Regions from separate parts of the Streptomyces sp. NPDC046821 genome, predicted to be linked through region 2. Evidence: riboswitches for the same ligand, from Rfam matches in the RefSeq annotation. Region 2 holds a riboswitch; each other region holds the start of a gene.

What was found. Region 2 has a riboswitch for cyclic di-AMP ahead of ABZ893_RS03050 (M23 family metallopeptidase). Riboswitches for the same ligand answer to the same signal wherever they lie in the genome.
Region 1: it holds a riboswitch for cyclic di-AMP, as region 2 does, so the genes downstream of both, ABZ893_RS07475 (LysM peptidoglycan-binding domain-containing protein) here and ABZ893_RS03050 (M23 family metallopeptidase) in region 2, are expected to answer to the same signal.
Region 3: it holds a riboswitch for cyclic di-AMP, as region 2 does, so the genes downstream of both, ABZ893_RS31130 (C40 family peptidase) here and ABZ893_RS03050 (M23 family metallopeptidase) in region 2, are expected to answer to the same signal.
Region 4: it holds a riboswitch for cyclic di-AMP, as region 2 does, so the genes downstream of both, ABZ893_RS05810 (M23 family metallopeptidase) here and ABZ893_RS03050 (M23 family metallopeptidase) in region 2, are expected to answer to the same signal.

What each region holds. Positions count from the first base shown of each region.
Region 1 covers NZ_JBEYYB010000003.1:203,610-208,578, forward strand. The annotation lists gene ABZ893_RS07470 (CapA family protein) at 1-807, opposite strand, end outside; gene ABZ893_RS07475 (LysM peptidoglycan-binding domain-containing protein) at 1,018-1,779, opposite strand; cyclic di-AMP (ydaO/yuaA leader) riboswitch at 1,783-1,978, opposite strand; gene ABZ893_RS07480 (M14 family metallopeptidase) at 2,798-4,057, shown strand; gene ABZ893_RS07485 (FKBP-type peptidyl-prolyl cis-trans isomerase) at 4,119-4,523, opposite strand; gene ABZ893_RS07490 (hypothetical protein) at 4,603-4,969, opposite strand, start outside.
Region 2 covers NZ_JBEYYB010000001.1:652,548-657,516, forward strand. The annotation lists gene ABZ893_RS03040 (TetR/AcrR family transcriptional regulator) at 1-155, shown strand, start outside; gene ABZ893_RS03045 (SGNH/GDSL hydrolase family protein) at 252-1,043, opposite strand; gene ABZ893_RS03050 (M23 family metallopeptidase) at 1,216-1,794, opposite strand; cyclic di-AMP (ydaO/yuaA leader) riboswitch at 1,799-1,994, opposite strand; gene ABZ893_RS03055 (tyrosine-protein phosphatase) at 2,411-3,208, shown strand; gene ABZ893_RS03060 (DUF6126 family protein) at 3,260-3,469, opposite strand; gene ABZ893_RS03065 (XRE family transcriptional regulator) at 3,466-4,128, opposite strand; gene ABZ893_RS03070 (aspartate aminotransferase family protein) at 4,216-4,969, opposite strand, start outside.
Region 3 covers NZ_JBEYYB010000017.1:114,092-119,060, reverse strand. The annotation lists gene ABZ893_RS31145 (helix-turn-helix transcriptional regulator) at 12-887, opposite strand; gene ABZ893_RS31140 (ATP-binding protein) at 1,188-1,634, shown strand; gene ABZ893_RS31135 (DUF6328 family protein) at 1,623-2,183, opposite strand; gene ABZ893_RS31130 (C40 family peptidase) at 2,277-2,750, opposite strand; cyclic di-AMP (ydaO/yuaA leader) riboswitch at 2,754-2,923, opposite strand; gene ABZ893_RS31125 (hypothetical protein) at 3,313-3,621, opposite strand; gene ABZ893_RS31120 (ATP-dependent Clp protease proteolytic subunit) at 3,629-4,255, opposite strand; gene ABZ893_RS31115 (hypothetical protein) at 4,418-4,789, opposite strand.
Region 4 covers NZ_JBEYYB010000002.1:505,626-510,594, reverse strand. The annotation lists gene ABZ893_RS05820 (pitrilysin family protein) at 194-1,576, shown strand; gene ABZ893_RS05815 (pitrilysin family protein) at 1,573-2,958, shown strand; cyclic di-AMP (ydaO/yuaA leader) riboswitch at 3,186-3,344, shown strand; gene ABZ893_RS05810 (M23 family metallopeptidase) at 3,357-4,157, shown strand; gene ABZ893_RS05805 (HPr family phosphocarrier protein) at 4,245-4,526, opposite strand; gene ABZ893_RS05800 (GNAT family N-acetyltransferase) at 4,832-4,969, shown strand, end outside.

The sequences.
Region 1 (4,969 bases), on a different contig from region 2:
CAGCGGACGCGGATGGTGCGAGGAATGTCCGTGTACGAGGTCCACGCCCGCGTCGACGAGAGCGTGGGCGTAGCTGACCTCGGAGCGGGAGACGGCGTATCCCCAGTTGGGACCCCAGTGGACGGAGGCGACCGCGATGTCCCCCGGCCTGCGGACATGCCGCAGACGGTCGGCGAACGCGGAGGCGGCAGCCATCGACGGTTCCCGGACGACGTCGACACCGGCCCGCTCCCCGGTGGCGGCCCAGCTCTCCGGGATCCCGCTGGACGGCATACCGAAGGAGAAGACCAGCACCCGCCCGCCACTTCCCAGGGGCACGATCGCCGGCTGTCGCGCCCGCACGTCGTCCGGGCCCGCACCAGCCGTCCGCAGCCCCGCCCCCGCCAGGGCATCGAGCGTTTCGTGGAGGCCGCGCGGGCCGAAGTCGAGTACGTGGTTGTTCGCCAGCGAGCAGACGTCGGGCCGGACCGCGGCCAGGCACGGCAGGTTGGCCGGACTCATCCGGTAGTGGACCTCCTTGCCGGGCGCGAAGTCCCCGTCGCCTGTGACGGAGGTCTCAAGATTGACCAGCCGCACGTCAGGCGCGACGTCGTCCAGGACCGACAACGCCTCGCCCCACGGCCAGCGGAAGCCGACGGGCCGGGGGATCGTCCCGCTCGCCGCCTCCGCCAGCCCGACGTAGGCACGGGCATCACGGATGTACGTCTCCCGCAGCGCCGGATCACCCGGGCACGGCAGAATCTGATCGACCCCCCGGCCGAGCATCACGTCCCCGCCGAGGAACAACGTGACCACACCCTCGTACACACCTCCACGCTAAGACCGTCGCCGACGGTGCGCGAAGGGGCGTGGGATAGGCGGAGCGAGCAAAAGGCGCCTGACTTGGCCACTGGCCAGGTCAGGCGCCTTTTCTTGACACTAGTAGGGGTGGGCAGGTCCGCGTCAGGGCCTGCTGGAGCCGGCCTGAAGAGTCAGGCGCCCACCACTGCTACTGCTGCTGTGCGGTGAAACCGTCTGTCAGTACGGGCCGTTCACGTTGTCGATCGAGCCGTACGTGGCGGCCGCGTAGTTGCACGCGGCGGTGATGTTGGCGACCGGGTCGTAGCTGTCCATCGACGTGCCGGCCACGTGGTACGCGGCGAACGTGGGGTCGATGACCTGGAGGAGACCCTTGGAGGGGGTGCCCGCGACGGCGTTGGAGTCCCAGTTGTTGATGGCCTGCGGGTTGCCGGAGGACTCGCGCATGATGTTGCGGTGGATGCCCTCGTAGGAGCCGGGGATCCCGTGCTTGGCCATGATGTCGAGCGACTCCTTGATCCAGCCGTCAAGGTCGTTCGTGTAGGTCTTCTGCGCCGTGGCCACGACCGGCGCGGCCGCCGGGCGCGCGGAGCGGTCGGCCCGGTCGGCGGTCGGCCTGGCGACCGTGGGCGCGGCCGCGTTCTTCGTGCCGAGCGTGAGCTTGAGACCCGGGTGGATCAGGTTCGGCTTGTCGCCGATGACGCTGCGGTTGTCCTCGTAGAGCTTCTTCCAGCCGCCGTCCACGTGGTGCTCGTGGGCGATCTTGGCGAGGGAGTCGCCGTGGACGACTACGTAGGACTCGGGGGCGGCGGCGGTCTTGGCAGCCGGGGCGGTCTTTGCCGCCGGGGCGGCCGGCGCCGCGTCGGCCACGGTCGCGCCGAGCACCGGGAGAACGAGAACGGCTCCGCCCGCGCTCACTGCGGCGATGGTCCGGGCAAGCGTCTTGGCGTTGGGGCGGCGGTGGGTTCCCTTTGCGGGCATGACAAATTTCCTCTCCGTCGCCTGCGAGGTGAGCTGTCGGGTTCGGACGGGAGATGTCCGGTCGCACTGCGTGTGCGACTTCACCCCGAGCCGTTCCGGAATCCGGATCGGCGGCTTACCTGGGTCCCCCGCTCCTGCCGCAAGTTTCTGAGTGGGTGGAGGGTTTCCGGACAGCGGCAGGATTCGGCGTTCCATCCGGAGTGAGGCAGACGTTAAGCGAGAAAGCGCGGACGGAACAAGGCAGGAATTCGGATGCGGAATACGCGGGGTCGGTCCCGGGAGATCGAAAACTCCCCGCCTTCTTTGATCGAAAACCCCAACTTTCTTTGCCTGCAACGGAAGCGGGCCCGGGGAAGATCGAGTTGCCGGCGGTCATTCGTGTGACCCGTTTCACTGAATGGGACGTAGATCGGAATGCCATTCAACGGCGCATCTAAGCCGGATATTTCGCACCAGCGACGCGTAAATGCGGCAGTAAAGTGGCGAGTATCGCTAATTACGCGAAGAGGAATGTTTGCACTCAAGATGGACATAAGGTGCGGGTGGATTTGCGTCACAAAACGGGCATCTAGCCATGAATCATCTCGGTCGATCGGCTGATCGACCGAGAGGGTGGCGGACCCCGCGGTCGCACTGCCTGTCCGTGGGTCGGCCGGCTCAGGAAATCTGTGAGCTCAGATGTCGGGCCTACGCATAGTTTCCGGTCAGTTACTGATTGGCCGTCACTGGCTTGGGGTGCGAATAAGGGATTTATTGCTGCGCGGGAATGCGGGAGCGTGTGCGGACCCTGCGCCCGTGCGCCGAACTCAATGATTGACGCTGTTTCAGAAACCGTGACAACGGTCTCGGCGACGCGGACCGGCTTGCCGCCGGCGCCCGGCTTCACCGTGATCTGGGTGCGGGTCGGGCATGGGCATTCGCGTAGGCCCCATTGACCGTTCCTTGACCCTCGGGTCAGCATCATCCGGAACGCCCCCCCACGCCCGTCCCGCCCGTAACGTCGTGAGGAGCCCGCCTGATGCGCACCCACCCCCGCACGCGGAACACCCGTACACGAGCGCTGTGCACAGCCGTCGCCACCGTCGCGGCCTCCGCCGTCTTAGGGACCGTACTGGTCACCTCGCCGGCCGCGGCCACCGCCACAGCCGCGGAGAGCGAACCCGGCAAGTGCAAGATCTCCGACGATCCGTCCTGGTCCGGCTGGACCGACCACGGTGAACTCGGCGCCACACTGCGGCAGATCGAGAAGACCAGCAAGGGCCGGGTGCGGGTCGATGTCGCCGGGCGCACCACCCAGGGCCGCGAACTGTGGACCGCACGCGTGGGCACCGGCCCCCGCGTCCTGATGGTCACCAGCGCCATTCACGGCAACGAGCGCACCGGCACGGAGGCCCTCATCGGCATCCTCAAGCAGCTCGGTTCGAGCTCAGATCCGCAGGTCGCCGAACTCCTCAGCAAAGTCACCCTGGTCGCGATGCCGATGGTGAACCCGGACGGCGGCGAGCTCAACCGTCGTATCGACGTACGTTCCTGGGACCAGACCGTCGCGCAGTTCCCGCAGCTGGCCGGGGCGCCGCGTGCCTGGTACCACAGCCTCAGCGGCGACGGCATCGACCAGCCCGGCTATGACCTCAACCGGGACTTCAACCCGGATCTGAACTACGTCCCGAAGGCCTCCGACCTCCCCGGCGAGCAGACCGGCGCCGGCTTCTTCCTCACTCCCGAGTCACGCGCGATCCGCGACACGTACGTGAAGATGCGCAACGAGAAGGGAGCCGTCGACGCGTTCATCGATCTGCACCACATGGGTCCCTGCGAGCGCGTCTCGGGCGGCCCGCAGGACGGCAAGCTGATCACGGTCTCGCTGGACTATCCGCCGCTCGGCGTGAACGACGGGGCCAAGTACAAGAAGCAGTGGCCGAAGCTGGACCAGGACAAGTCCCGCCGCTACGCGCTCACCGTGGCCAACGGCATCGCCGACGCGTACGGCGAGCAGTCGAGGCTCGCCGCGACCGGCCGCTACCTCCATCCCGACGCGCGCGAATACGCCGGCCAGGGCCGCTCCGCCTTCGCCCTCAACGGAACCGGCACGGTCCTCTTCGAAGTCCGCGGCCAGCAGGACGACTTGGGGCAGAAGCAGCGCGGCATGTTCGTCCAGTCCGTGCGTACCGGAGTGGAGTCCCTGCTGACGGGCCTGGCCACGGGCAGCGCCGACCGGGTCGACGGCGACGACTTCTTCAAGCTGCCGGACTATGGGTGGGAGACCTCGGCGGACTGACCCCGCTGCCCTCCTGCGCTGTGGTGCCCGGCCCCGCGGGGCCGGGCACCACCAGAAGTCTCTAGGCGTTGCTCCACCCAGTCGTGCTGGAATACAAGTCCACCAGGTCCACCACGAAGACCAGGGTCGAGCCCGGCGGGATCAGCGGCGAGGGCGACTGATTGCCGTAGCCGAGACGCGGGGGAACGATGATCTCGCGCCGACCGCCGACCTTCATCCCCTTCACCCCTCGGTCCCAGCCCTTGATGACCCTGCCGCTGCCCAGGGCGAACTTGAACGGCTCACCCCGGTCCCAGGAGGCGTCGAACTCCTTCCCGGACTCGAAGGTCACCCCGACATAGTGGACCCTGACCACCATCCCCGGCTTCACCTCGGCCCCGTCCCCGATGACCAGATCCCGGATGGTCAACTCGGTAGGAGCGTCACCCTCTGGAACGTTGACCTCGGGCTTCGTAGGTTCACTCATAGCAGCCTCATCACTCTCCGCCGGAAGCCCTGGCACGGACCAGCCGAACACATGGACATTCCATGCGCAGACGGTCACGCTACCGATCGGTGGACCCTCCCAAGTACGCCTGCAAGGCCTGCCTGGCGCCGGAGGAGAGCCGGTCGGGGTCGAGAGTGTCCACGGCGAGGGCGAGCGCCGCCTCACCCATCTCCGGGAAGGAGGCCGTCAGCAGTCGCTCGTCATCGAAGAGCGGCTCGATCACCTGGAACGCCGCTGCGGCCCGAATCGACGCGTCAGGGCTCGCCAACAAGACCTCGACGAACCGAAAACACCTCTCGAGTACGTCACCGTCCGCGCCGCCTGCCCGCGGAGAACAGAGTCGCGGAATGAGGAACCCGTCGGTGAAGACGTCCTTGAGGAAGTCGTAAAGATCCAGGTTCGCCTCCGCCTCCGCCCGCTCCTTC
Region 2 (4,969 bases):
TGCGCCTGACGGCCCTCCTGGACGGGCTCGCGGTGCAGATGACGGCGTACACGGGGACGGTGTCCCGAACGCGGATGCAGCAGTGGGTGGACGAGGCGCTGGCCCGCGAGCTGGGCCTCGCACGCGAAGACCTGACGGCGACGACGGCGGGCTGACGCGCCTGCCTCGGGATGCCGGGCTGACGCGCCCGCCCCGGGATACAGACGTGGGGAGCCGTCCCGAGGGCCGGCTCCCCTGAAGATCAACTCCCGTCAGAGCGGCAGCAGATCGGGCCGCTTCGCCTCGACGTGGTCCCCGGACGACTCGCCCCGCAGCCGTCGCCCGATCCACGGGACCAGGAACTCACGGGCCCAGTGGATGTCGTCGCGCCGGACCTCCAGCGTGCCGCGCGGCGCCTGCGGCGGCCAGGGCTGGTCCGGGTCGGCGGGCACGTCGACGCCGAGCACCTGGCCCGCCCGCAGCGCGACCCGCGTGTGCCCCTCGGGCGAGAGGTGCAGCCGGTCGTCGTCCCAGGCCCGGCGGTCCTGGACCGTCTTCAGCGACCACAGGTCGAGCACCGGGCAACCATGGCGGTCGGCGATCGCGCGCACATGTCCGTTGTACGTCGCGATCTTGCCGCGCAGATGCTTGAGGACCGGGACGTCACGGGTGTCGAAGCCCGTGGTGACCATGACGGTGCCGACGGCGGAGGTCAGTTTGGCCACGGCCTTCTCGAAGCGTTCCGCGACGTCGTCGGGGTCGGTGCCGGGCCGGATGATGTCGTTGCCGCCGGCGGAGAAGCTCACCAGCTCGGGGGCGAGCTCCATGGCGCGCGGGAGCTGGTCCTCCACGATCTGGTCGAGGAGCTTGCCGCGCACGGCGAGGTTCGCGTACCGGAAGGAGTGCTCGGGGGTCCGGTCGTCCAGGAGGACGGCGAGGCGGTCGGCCCAGCCCACGAAGCTGCCGTCGGGGCCGGGGTCCCCGACGCCTTCGGTGAAGCTGTCCCCCACCGCCGCGTAGGACCGAATCGTGCCGCCGCTGAGTGATCTCGATTCGTTTGCCACAACCACACATCTTTCACCCGGGGATGTGACCTACGCGACCGTAAGGAGGGGTTGACGAGTGGTGACATAGACCACCCGGTCAGTTTCGGCATTCCAGGAATACGGCCCCCGGAGTACGCCCGGAGGGGCGGGCCCGCGCCGGGCCCGCCCCTTCGGTGTCACGCTGCCCGGGTCAGACGGAGACCCCGTGGGCGTTGAGGTACGCGACCGGGTCGACGTCCGAGCCGTAGTACGGGGTGGTGCGGATCTCGAAGTGCAGGTGCGGTCCCGTGACGTTGCCAGTGGCACCCGAGAGGCCGAGCTGCTGGCCCTCGGTCACACTCTGGCCGGTCGAGACGGACAGCGCCGACATGTGGGCGTACTGCGAGTACTTGCCGTCGGGGTGCAGGACGACGACCTCGTTGCCGTACGCGCCGTCGTAGCCGGCGGAGACCACGGTGCCGGCGGCTATGGCCTTGATGGACGTGCCCGTCGGGACGAGGAAGTCCACGCCGGTGTGGTAGCCGCTGGACCACATGGGGCCGGGGGTCTTGTAGGCCGTGCCGATCTTGGCGCCCTGGACGGGCAGCTGGTAGCCGGCGCTGGCGGAGGCCTGGATGGCCAGCGCGGGCGCCGCGGCCGGGGTCGCGGCGTGGGCGCCGGCGGCACCCAGCAGGGGCAGCGCGATCGCGGCGCCACCGGCGACGACCAGGGCGGCGGTGCGGGTGAGGTTCAGGGACTTCGGACGGCGGTGCTTACCCTTCGCGGGCATGGCGGATTCCTCTCCGTCGCCTGCGAGGTGAGCTGTCGGGTTCGGGCTGGAGATGCCCGGCCGGGCCCTGTTCGGGCACGGCTTCACCCCGAGCCGTCGCCGGTGTCCCGGAAACGGCGTTCTACCTGGGTCCCCCGCTCCTGCCGGCACGGATCTGGATGCGGATTCCGGTCGGCGGCAGGATTAGGCGTTCCGTCCGGATTGCGGTGAACGTAAGCGAGCGGGGAGCGCCACGACAAGGCCCGAACGCCCTTGCGCGGCCCGGGTCTTGATCCTTTGCTGATCCACTCCGGAGCACGCCGTCACACTCCGTGGACTCCCGATCTTTGCAACTGTTATTCCTAAGGGGAGTTCAAGGGAGTTCACTCGGCGCGCCCGTCACGCCCGGTCACGGCTATGAGGCTGCTCACATATGACACGCCATGTCACGTCATTTCAGGTCTATTTATGACTAACGAGTCATTCAATGACTTACTGGTTTATTTAGGTCATTCAGGGCGCAATGGCGGCCCCCTTCTGACCCGTCGCGTCGCACATGGTTGCCCCTGGAATCCATGTCGTATCGTCGAGAACGCCCGCAGGCGAACAGCGCCGCGGCCGACCGGGAGGAGCCCCCGTGACGCAGCAGGTCCCGTCCACCGAGCCCGAGTTGGCCGGAGTGCGCAACTTCCGCGATGTGGGCGGCCTCCCCACCGTGGACGGCCGTCGGGTCAAGCAGGGCGTGCTGTTCCGGAGCGGTCACCTCGCGCACGCGACGCCGGAGGACGCCGAGTTCCTCGCCTCGCTCGGGCTGCACACGATCTTCGACTTCCGCAACGCCGCCGACCAGCGCCTCGAAGGCCCCGACGTCACGCTGCCCGGCGTGCGGAACGTGAATCTGCCGCTGACCGACCCGGCGGACGGCGCCGAGTTCTGGAAGATGGTCCGCGACGGCCACATCGACGAGCTGCGCGCGGCCCTGTCCGAGGGCCAGGCGGCGGACCGCATGATCACGTCGTACCGGGCGATCATCAAGGAGCGGACCGCCGAGCACAGCCAGGTGCTGCACGCCATGGCCGAGGACAGCGTGCCCGCGCTCATGCACTGCGCGGCGGGCAAGGACCGCGCGGGTCTCTCGATAGCGGTCACGCTGCTGGCCGTGGGCGTGGAGCGCGACGCGATCGAGGCGGACTACCTGGAGTCGAACGCCGCGCACCGCCGCTACAAGGTGCACCGCTCCAGCGCCGACGAGGACGCGATGTCCCCCGAGGTCATGGAGCTGCTGAGCCCTCTGTTCGACGCGCGCGCCGGCTATCTGGCGGCCGCCTTCGAGACGATCGAGGAGACGTGGGGCTCGGTCGACCGCTACCTGGAGGAAGGCCTCGAGCTGACCCCGGCCGAGCGTGATCGCCTGCGCGAGCACCTCCTCGACTGACCAGGACCAGGACCGGGATCGGGACCGGAACCGGCTCTTGGCCTCACGGCGTCACCCGCGCGAGGCCCCCAGCGTGAACAGCAGGTAGATGAAGGCCGCGACGATGTGCCCGGCGAAGACGTAGACGAGCAGCCGCACCCAGATGCCGCGCGGGAGCCTGTCCTCCACGTCGCGCCGGCGGACGGGGTTCACGGGCCCGGTCACATCACCGGTCACGCCGGTGGTCACGTCGCCGGTCACGTCGTTGGTCTCCGCGTTCATCGCGGGCCTCCCAGGGTCGGTTCGCCGCCGCCGGCCGCCGGTCCGAGACACAGCGCGGCGGACGGGCTCTGCAGCAGGGTGTGGACGAAGAGCAGTTCGGCGCCGCCGCGGTCGGCGGCGGCGATCCGGTGCGGGGTGAGCGAGTCGAAGTGCGCGCTGTCCCCCGCCTCGAGCCCGTACGCGGTGTCCCCGAGGCGCAGCCGCAGCCGCCCTTCGAGGACGTACAGCCACTCCTCGCCGGGGTGGACCCGCACGATGTCGCCCTGGGCGCCGTACGGCACATGGACGCGCAGGGCCTGCATCCCGCGCCCGGGGGAACCGGCCTGGCGATAGATCCAGCCGCCCGCCTCGTTGGGTTCCATGTCACCGGCGCGCACGACGGAGTTCTGGTCCGCCGGAGTCTCCCCCAGGACCTCCGAGACCGTCGTACCGTAGGTGCGGGCGAGGGCGAGCAGCATCGGGAGCGAGGGCTGGCGGCGCCCCGTCTCCAGGCGGGAGAGATGGGCCGGCGAGAGTCCGGCGGCGCGGGCGGCGGCCTCCAGGGTGAGGGCGGCGCGGCGGCGCAGTTCGCGCAGCTGTGGCGCGACGACAGGCAGCTCCGTGGGCTCGGGGCCGGGCTCCGAGGAGTCCGGAGCCGGCTCCGGCAGGGCAGGGCTCATACCGTCGATTGAGCCAGAGCCGTGCCTCTAGGGCAAATTTCTTGCCCCAGAGGCAAAAGCACCTCGCGCAAACCTCACGCAAAGGCTTCAGCGGTTGGCGACCGCCTGCTTCACGAGCGTCTTGCCGAAGTCCCACATCAGTCCGCCGCCCGAGTGCGCGTCGTCCATGACGGCGGTGAACGCGTCGACGAAGCGGTCCACCTCGCGCTCCCCGATGATCAGCGGCGGGATCAGCTTGATGACCTCCAGGTGGTCACCGGAGACCTGGGTGAGGATCCGGTGCTTCTGGAGCAGCGGTACGACGACCATCTGCGCGAAGAGTCCCTTGCGCGCGGCCTGGAGCATCGTCCAGCGGCTGCGCAGTTTCAGGGATCTGGGCCGCCCGAACTCGATGCCGATCATCAGGCCCCGGCCGCGTACGTCGCTCAGCAGCTCGTAGCGGTCGACGAGTGCGGCGAGGCGGGACTTCAGGAGTTCGCCGGTCGCCCGCGCGTTGGCGACGGTCTGCTCGTCCTCCATGACGGCCAGGACCGCGAGACCGGCGGCCATGGCCTGGGCGTTGGACCCGAAGCTGGCCGAGTGGACGAGCACCCGGTCCATGGACGAGTAGACCTTCTTGAAGATCCAGTCCTTGCCGAGGGTCGCGCCGACGGGCACATAGCCGCCGGACAGCGCCTTCGCCACGCACACGAGGTCGGGTTCGACGCCGTCCTCGTGCTGGTAGGCGTAGAAGTCGCCGGTCCTGCCGAGGCCCGTCTGGACCTCGTCCGCGATGAGCAGGGCCTTGTGCCGGTGCAGCAGTTCCTGGGCGGCGCGCAGATAGCCGGGCGGCGCCGCGTGG
Region 3 (4,969 bases), on a different contig from region 2:
CTGACCTGCGTTCACTGTCCGGAGGCGCGGTGCGCTCCGGCGATCCCGGCGATGAAGTCCAACGAGTCCTCGGGCGAAAGAGCGAGATCTTGAAGGGAGTCGAAGGCGTCCGAGTACGCCCTGAGGTCTTCTTTCCGCTCCAGATAGAGGCTACTCGTCAAATGGTCGAGAACTACCACGTCAAGATCAGAAGTGTTCGGAAAAGAGAACACGACGAAAGGCCCGGTCAGTCCGACATGTTCCCCGGCGGAGAACGGCAGGACCTGAATCCGTACGTGCGGCAGCCGCGCCACGGCCGCGAGATGACGCAGCTGCTCCAGCATCACCAGCGGACCGCCCACCCGGCGCCGCAGCACCGCCTCGTCGAGCACCGCGCTGAGCCTGATCGGCGACGCCGAACGCAGCACGTCCTGCCGCGCGATCCGCACCTCGACCAGCGCGTCCAGCTGGCCCTCCGGCAGCCCGTCGACCGCCGCCCGGGTCACCGCGCGCGCATAGTTCGGGGTCTGGAGGAGACCCGGCACGACCGACGTCTCGACGGTCCTGACCCGGCACGCCTGCGACTCCAGGCTGATGAAATCCCGGTACGCGGGCGGCAGAAGACTCCGGTAAGGGTGCCACCAGTCCTGGCCGCCGCTCCCGTCCTCCGACCCGGCCAGCGCGATCAGGAGATCCCGTAAGGACGCGTCCGAGACCTCGAACGCGTCCAGCAGGAGACGGACGTCCGACGCCTTCACGCCGCTGCGTCCCGTCTCGATACGGCTCACCTTCGACTGGTGCCAGCCGACCAGCCGGGCGGCCTCGCCACTGGTGAGCCCCGCGCGGGCGCGCAACCCGCGCAACTCGGCGCCGAGCCTGCGGCGTCGCACCGCCGGACCCTGTCTCATCGCGTCTCCTCGACTGCCCGCCTCACGGACCGGTTCCTCCGGCCCCACGCACCGGCTCCTTCCGGCCCGGCGGATCGATGTTCTGAGCAGACGGTAGAGGAAGCCGGCGACGTACGCCCAAATGCGGTCCGCCGCCCGAGAGTTCACCGCATCGAGCGACAGATATATGCATATCTCCGGGGATCGGCACCAATGGCCCCGCCGGAGTGGCAGTCTGGCGCGAAGCACCGGTCCGGGGGCGCCTCAGGTCATCCGCCATGTGTCGGATTCGGGCCCCGGCACGAAAGGGACGACGTCGCCATGGCAGATCACCAGGAAGCATCCGTCACTCTGCCGAGCGATCCCGCCTCGGTCTCAACGGCCCGCACCTACGTGAGCGACGTACTCGTCGAGTGGGGAATGCCGCGCGAGGCGGAAGCGGCCGACACCGTCCGGCTCATCGTCTCCGAACTCGCCACCAACGCCGTGATGCACACCAGGGGCGAGTCGCCCACCTTCACCGTCGACCTCCATCTGGAGCGTGACGAGCAGCTGCGCATCGGCGTCACCGACAGCCACCCGCGCTTCCCCAAGCGGCTGCCGGCCGCCGTCCAGCAGGACAACGGGCGCGGCATGGTGATCATCCGCTGGCTGGCCGCCGAGTGCGGCGGAAGCCTGTCGGTCACACCCACCGCCGAAGGCGGCAAGACGGTGTGGATCGCCCTGCCCTGGACGGTCCCCGTACCGCAGGCCGGACTACTGCCGTGAGCGGGACTCCAGCTCCTCCTGGGCGCGGATGACCGAGCGCCGCACGAGACGCGGCAGCACCTCCCACAGGCCCGCCAGGACCACGAACGTGCTCGCCGCCGCCGCGATGCCCGCGGTGGGCCCCGCGGCGACCGACACGGCGAGCAGCACCGAACCGGTCAGGGCGAACATCAGCACGGCCAGGCCGGCCCCGGTGAACCACGACGACATCTGGACGAGCAGCGGCTTGGCGTGGTGCCGGAACAGCACCCGGTGCAACGCCGCCGGCGCCGTGAACAGCGCGGCGGCGAGGACGGCGAGCAGCAGCGTCGCGATGTAGGTGGACTGCTGCCACTCCTCGAGCGACGGGAACCGCGCGCTGAACACGATCGTCAGCAGGAAGGCGAACAGGATCTGGACGCCCGTCTGGGTGACCCGCACTTCCTGGAGCAGCTCGGAGAAGTTCCGGTCCGCGCGTTGCAGCGGCGTCTCGTGCCGGTCCTGGCCCGCGTCCGCGGGGCCCGGCTCGCGCTGCGACGGCTCGTCGCCGGGGGGTCGGTCCTGTTCCATACGACCACGAGTACCCCATGGCGCGGATTCAGGCGGCGCGGGGCGGGCGGGGACGGCCTGGACGACTGTCTCCGCCCGCCCCCTTTCGGCGCCCTAGCCGACGCGTCCGTACCAGACGCTGTCCGACCAGATCCGCTCCAGCTTCACCACCTGTCCGGTTCTCGGCGAGTGCCAGATCTTTCCCTTCCCGGCGTAGATGCCGACGTGGTAGACGTACCCGCCCGAATGGAAGAACACTAGGTCACCGCGCTGACGATGCGCGGCGGAGATATGGCGGGTCTTGTTGTACTGCTGTGCGGCGGTGCGTGGCAGGGTTTTGCCCGCCCGCTTGAACGAGTAGGCCGTCAGGCCCGAACAGTCGAAACTGCGTGGCCCCGAGCCGCCCCACACGTAGGGGCTGCCCGCCTTGGAGGCCGCGATCTGGAGTGCCTTCGTCGCCAGTGGTGCCGCGGCCGCTTCGGCCGAGGCTCCCGGGACCATGACGCTGCCACCCGCTACGGCGAGGGTGAGGGCCGAGGCGGTGCCGGCCCGGGTCAGCAGCGACGGGACACGATTGAGCGTGATCATGCGCAACCCTTCGTCAGCCGCCTGTGAAGGATGACCTGTCGGATTCGGGCTGGCGAAGTTGCCCGGCCGCGGTGTGCGGCTTCACCCCAAGGACCGGTCCGGAGAACTGCTCCGGCGGCCCGTCGTGCTCGGGTCCTCCACTCCTGCCGATCCACTTCCGTCGACCTGGCATCCGCGCGGCGGCAGGACTCGGCGTCCGCCCGGACCGCCCCGCCGTGGTGGCGGGGGCTTGTCGTCGCCATGGATCCTCACGCACGAAGAGCGGGAATGCCGACCCGAACCGGCGTTTCGTGAGGGTCCTCACGACTGGCCTGAATGGGTGGACAACACCCTTTTACGCAATTACGTGAAGTTCCCAACGGAGCCCGCACCAGCACCGGAACGCCAGATCTCGCGCTCCGTTCACGCATTCACCGCAAGTCTTGCGGTACCGAAAAAAGGGGCATTTCTACGCCGTACGTGGGTAGCTCTTCTGGCCCGTTTCGGCTAGGGAAACCGGATGCCGTGAACGAGGGCTTCCGACTCGGGGTCAGGAACGACCGTCCTCGTCCCGGACATGCCGTCAAATGACCGGCTCCGGCGGCACGGTGACCCTCTGTGTCCTCCTCTCTCCGTCGAGGATCCGCAGAGCCTGGGCCAGTGTCGTCGCGTGGACCTCGCTCTCGCCGCGCTGGTGCATGACCGTCAGGGCGTCTCTGAGAGCGGTGGCTTTGCCGACCAGGGCCTGCGCGGCCCGGAGTCCGCCGTACGTGTGGCCGCTGAGCGCCGGGTTGATCCGGCCCAGCAGGTCGACCACTTCCAGGTAGCTGTCAAGGAGTTCGCACTCGGCGCGGGTCAGCGCGGGCAGCGGGAGTGGTTCGGGCGGGAGCATCGCGGGCTCACCTGGTGCCGGGGGTGGCGTTGCGGTTCTCGACGACGCGGTCCACGAGCCCGTACTCCACGGCGTCCTGGGCGCGCAGGATCGTGTCCCGCTCGATGTCGGCGCCGACGCGCTCGCGGCTCTGCCCGGTGTGCCGCGCGAGCAGTTCCTCCAGCTGGGCGCGCATACGCACAAGTTCGCGGGCCTGGATCTCCAGGTCGGTCGGCTGGCCCTGCGCGGGCTCGGGCAGTTCGGGCTGGCGCAGCAGCACCCGCGCCCCGGGCAGCACGGCCCGCTTCCCCGGTGTCCCGGCGGCCAACAGCACGGCGGCCGCCGACGAGGCCTGACCCAGGCAGATGGTCTCGATGTCACAGGAGACGAACTGCATCGTGTCGTAGATCGCCGTCATCGCACTGAACGAGCCGCCGGGGGAGTTGATGTACAGCGAGATGTCCCGGTCCGGCGCGGCGTATTCGAGGTGCATGAACTGCGCCATCACGTCGTTCGCCGAGATGTCGTCGACCGGGGTCCCGAGCAGGACGATCCGTTCCTCCAGGAGCTTCCCGTACGGGTCGTAGGTGTGGACCCCGGCCGAGGTGCGCTCGGTGAACTCGGGCAGGACGTGACGGGCGGAAGGTCGGTACATCGTGCGTGCCTCCGTGAGCGCGGAAATCTGTCACTGACGTCTCTCTGTAAAAAATGTACAGGACGTACGGTCTTGCGGGAACCGAAAAAGGGAGCCGGCCACGCGTCCGAGACGCGTGGCCGGCTCCCTTCCTGGTCGGCTTCCGGTGCCGTGCGGGGCGGCCTACCGGCCGTCGCCGTCGCCGTGGTCGTCCTGGCGGGACATGCGCAGCGCCAGGTGCTGCAGAAGGTCGGCGGTCGTGATGTCGGTCCGGCCCGAGTCGTGCACCTCGGCGAGCTCGGAGAACAGGAAGGCGAACGCGCCCACCAGGGAGATCGTCACCGGCATCAGCGCCGCGATGGTCGCCTCGGCCGCCTCCTCGACGCTCGCCTCGGCCGGGATCTCGATGGAGGGGAACACCTCCGTCACGAGCCGCCCGAGCTGGGACTCGGCGGTGTCGATGTCGGGCTCCTCGTTCTGGCTGAGCCTGCGCACCATTTCCTGGGTCTCGGTCAGGACGCCGATCGCACGCAAGATGATCTCGCTCTGTTCCATGCGCGGGAGCCTAGGGCCTGTCCGGCGGATCATGCCGGGCGCGCGGGGTCTGGCACGCACCAGACGCCGCCCGGCCCGCCCTCCGGGCGGACGACGGGAATTTGACGACAGGCCCTGAGCGCAACTGCCGCAACCCCCCCTACGCGTACCCCGCCCCGGGCGCTGTTCCGGGGCGGGGCG
Region 4 (4,969 bases), on a different contig from region 2:
CCGTCCGTACGGCGATCGGCGACCCGTCCGTACGGCGATCGGCGCTCGCTCTCGGCGTACCGCGTGCGGGAACTTCGCCAGGCGTCCGGACGCTTGCATACAGTGGCATTTCCGGATGCAGATATGAATGCGGAACCGGCGGCAGATCCGCGGTTTCCGCGATAGTTCCGCGATCGAAGGGACGTACATGCCCATGGGTCACACGGCCACCGCCGAGGCCGGTTCCAGCGGCCTGAAAGCGACCGAGCACACCCTCGCCAACGGCCTGCGCGTGGTGCTCTCCGAGGACCACCTGACCCCGGTCGCGGCGGTCTGCCTCTGGTACGACGTCGGCTCGCGCCACGAGGTCGAAGGCCGTACGGGCCTGGCGCACCTCTTCGAGCACCTGATGTTCCAGGGCTCGAAGCAGGTCCAGGGGAACGGGCACTTCGAGCTCGTGCAGGGCGCCGGCGGCTCGCTCAACGGGACGACGAGTTTCGAGCGCACCAACTACTTCGAGACCATGCCCGCCCACCAGCTGGAGCTCGCGCTCTGGCTGGAGGCCGACCGCATGGGCTCGCTGCTCGCCGCGCTCGACGACGAGTCGATGGAGAACCAGCGCAACGTCGTCAAGAACGAGCGCCGTCAGCGCTACGACAACGTCCCGTACGGCACCGCGTTCGAGAAGCTGATCGCCCTCGTGTACCCGGAGGGCCACCCGTACCACCACACGCCCATCGGTTCGATGACGGACCTGGACGCGGCCACCCTGGAGGACGCGCGGAACTTCTTCCGCACCTACTACGCGCCCAACAACGCCGTCCTCTCCGTCGTCGGGGACATCGACCCCGAGCAGGCGCTGGCCTGGGTCGACAAGTACTTCGGCTCCATCCCGCGGCACGACGGCAAGCTGCCCCCGCGTGACGGTTCGCTGCCCGAGCGCATCGGTCAGGAGCTGCGCGAGGTCGTCGAGGAGGAGGTCCCGGCGCGTGCGCTGATGGCCGCCTACCGGCTGCCCGCGGACGGCACGCGCGCGTGCGACGCGGCCGACCTGGCGCTCACGGTCCTCGGCGGCGGCGAGTCGTCCCGGATCTACAACCGTCTCGTCCGCCGTGACCAGACCGCCGTCGCCGCCGGCTTCGGCCTGATGCGGCTCTCGGGGGCGCCCTCCGTGGGCTGGCTGGACGTGAAGACGTCCGGTGACGTCGAGGTCCCGGTGATCGAGGCGGCTGTCGACGAGGAGCTGGAGCGGTTCGTCACGGAGGGCCCGACTCCGGAGGAAATGGAGCGCGCCCAGGCCCAGTTGGAGCGAGAGTGGCTCGACCGGCTCGGCACGGTCGCGGGCCGCGCCGACGAACTGTGCAAGTACGCCGTTCTGTTCGGCGACCCGCAGCTCGCCCTGACCGCCGTCCAGCGCGTCCTCGACATCACCGCCGAGGAGGTCCACGAGGTGGCCAAGGCCCATCTGCGCCCCGACAACCGCGCGGTGCTCGTCTACGAACCCACGGCCCCCGAAGAAGCCGACGAAGCCGAAGAAGCAGATGAGATGGCCGACGTGACGGCGGACGCGACCGCAGAAGAGGAGGCGGGCAAGTGACCGAGCTCGCGACCATGGACTTCCACCCGCAGCCCCAGGCCGGCGCGCCCAAGCCGTGGGCGTTCCCCGCCCCCGAGCGCGGCACGCTCGACAACGGCCTGACGGTCCTGCGCTGCCACCGCCCCGGCCAGCAGGTCGTCGCCGTGGAGGTCAATCTCGCCGCCCCCCTGGACGCCGAGCCTGCCGGCCTCGACGGCGTCGCCAACATCATGGCGAGGGCCTTCTCCGAAGGCACCGACAAGCTCGCCGCCGAGGAGTTCGCGGCCGAGCTCGAACGCTGCGGCGCGACCCTGGACGCGTACGTCGACCACCCGGGCGTACGGGTCTCCCTCGAAGTGCCCGTCTCCCGGCTGCCGAAGGCGCTCGGCCTGCTCGCCGACGCCCTCAGGGCGCCCGCGTTCGACGCCAAGGAGATCGCCCGCCTGGTGCGCAACCGGCTCGACGAGATCCCGCACGAGACGGCCAACCCGGCCTACCGCGCCGCCAAGGAGCTCTCCAAGCAGCTCTTCCCGGCCACCGCGCGCGTGTCCCGCCCCCGCAAGGGCACCGAGGAGACGGTCACCCCCATCGACGCGGCAGCCGTGCGCGCGTTCTACGAGCAGCACGTGAGCCCGGCGACGGCGACCGCGGTCGTCGTGGGCGACCTCGCCGGCACCGACCTCGACGCCCTCCTCGCGGAGACGCTCGGCGCCTGGACGGGAGGCCCGGCACAGCCGCGTCCCGTGCCGCCGGTGACCGCCGACGACCGCGGCCGCGTCGTGATCGTCGACCGGCCCGGCGCCGTACAGACGCAGCTGCGCATCGGCCGCGTCGGCTCCGACAAGCACGACCGGGTCTGGCCGGCGCAGGTGCTCGGCACGTACTGCCTGGGCGGCACCCTCACGTCGCGTCTGGACCGGGTCCTGCGCGAGGAGAAGGGCTACACCTACGGCGTGCGCGCGTTCGGCCAGGTGCTGCTCTCGGCGGCGGACGGGACGGGCGCCTCGCTGCTCAGCATCAGCGGTTCCGTGGACACCCCGAACACGGGTCCGGCGCTCGACGACCTGTGGAAGGTTCTCCGTACGCTCGCCGAGGAGGGCCTGACCGACGCCGAACGGGACGTCGCCGTGCAGAACTTGGTGGGCGTTGCCCCGCTCAAGTTCGAGACCGCCGCGGCCGTCGCGGGGACGCTCGCCGACCAGGTCGAGCAGCACCTGCCCGACGACTTCCAGGCGGAGCTGTACCGCCGGCTCGCCGCGACGGGCACCGTGGAGGCCACCGCGGCCGTCGTGAACGCCTTCCCGGCCGACCGCCTGGTGACGGTGCTCGTGGGTGACGCGGCGCAGATCGAGGAGCCCGTCCGGGCGCTCGGCATCGGAGAGGTGACCGTCGTCACCGGCTGACCGAGAGCCGGACCGAGAGTCTGGCCGAGAGTCGGACAACACGGACAACTTGCGGCCCCGGTGGGTGAGATGACCACCGGGGCCCTCGTATGTCCGAATTGGGCCGGTGGTTGCCTGTCTGCCCTGTGTCATGCACAACAAAAGCGCGGTTTTGTTTGTTGATTGAAAGTTGACCCGCTTAGCGTCGGTCCGGCTGTCCGCCAGAAGTACGCCGCGCCCGCGGCACCGGGCAGCCATCGCCGAGTCCCCCAAGGCGCGAGCCGGGGGAGCCGGGGACCCACCGCAGTCCCTGGGGTGAATCGGACGCCCTTCCCGAAGGGTGTCCGTAGGAGACCTTCCTGCTCCGAACCCGTCAGCTAACCCGGTAGGCGAGAAGGAGGGAAAGGATTCAGCGCCCCATGGCGTTCACCCGTGCCACCGGGAAGCACCGTCGCCCGAGCCGGTTCACGCGTACCACCGCGAATGTCGCCGGCGTCGCCGCGATCACCACGACCGGTGTCATCGGAGGCCTCGCCTCCCCCGCCCTCGCCGCCGAGCACACGGCCATGGAGCAGACAGGCCTGACCAAGGCCATCTCCATCGGTGACTCGCTCGCCGAGCAGATCGACGCGCAGGCCGCCGCCCAGCAGCAGGCCGCCGAGGAAGCCGCCGCGAAGGCCAAGGCGGAGGCCGAGGCCGAGGCGGAGGCCGCGCGACAGGCCGAAGAAGCCAAGCGCAAGGCGGAGGCCAAGGCCAAGGCCGAACGCGAGGCCAAGCAGCGCGCCGCCCGCGAGGCCGAGCGCAAGCGCCTGAACACCTACGTCATGCCGATCACCGGCTCGTACGTGTCCACCGGGTACAAGGCCAGCAGTGGACTGTGGTCCTCCGGCAGCCACACCGGCATCGACTTCCACGCGGCCAGCGGTACCTCCGTCCACGCCGTGGGCTCGGGCACGGTCGTCGAGGCCGGCTGGGGCGGCGCCTACGGCAACAACATCGTGATCAAGATGAATGACGGTACGTACACGCAGTACGGTCACCTGTCGTCCATCGGCGTCTCCGTCGGCCAGACCGTCACGCCCGGCCAGCAGATCGGCCTCTCCGGGGCGACCGGCAACACCACGGGCCCGCACCTCCACTTCGAGGCCCGCACGGGCCCCGACTACGGCTCTGACATCGACCCCGTCGCGTACCTGCGCGGCCACGGCGTGAACGTCTGACGCCCGTCCACACTGCCAACGACGAAAGCCCCGGCTCACCGAGCCGGGGCTTTCGACGTTACGAGTCCTACGCGTCCAGGGTGCGGCCTAGACCGTCTCGGGAAGCTCGTCCAGCCCCTCGGCGACAAGCTTGGCCAGGCGGTCGAGCGCGACCTCCGCGCCCTCGGCGTCCGAGGCCAGGGTGATCTCCTCGCCGCCCTCGGCACCCAGGCCGAGCACCGCGAGCATGGAGGCGGCGTTGACGGGGTTGCCGTCGGCCTTGGCGATCGTCACGGGGACGCCGGCCGCCGTGGCCGCGCGGACGAAGATGGAGGCGGGGCGGGCGTGGAGGCCCTCGGTCCAGCCGACGTTGACGCGGCGCTCAGCCATGTGTTGCTGCCCTTCAGGATGCTCACAGTTGTCTAGACCAGTGTCCCACACCGGTGGACGTGACCGCTGTGAGCCCTTCGCGCCGCACGCACGCGCGCGTCGGCCCTCATAGCCTGCCTGCGGCCCGCGCACCCCGCGACCGGTGCGCCACCGCGCGCGTACGCCCGCACATCGCCGGCACCCAGCCCGCACGCCACCGGCGCCCCGAGCCCGCGAACCGCGCCCGCACGCCCCGCCCACACACCCCGCGAACCACTCGCGCCGCACCCCCCACGACTGTCCGTCCCGAGCCGTACGCTTGCCCCATGCAGACCCCGTCGGACCGGCACACGTACCCCGCCCACTGGGAAGCAGACGTGGTGCTGCGCGACGGCGGCACCGCGCGCATCAGGCCCATCACCACCGAGGACGCCGAGCGGCTCACGAACTTCTACGAGCAGGTC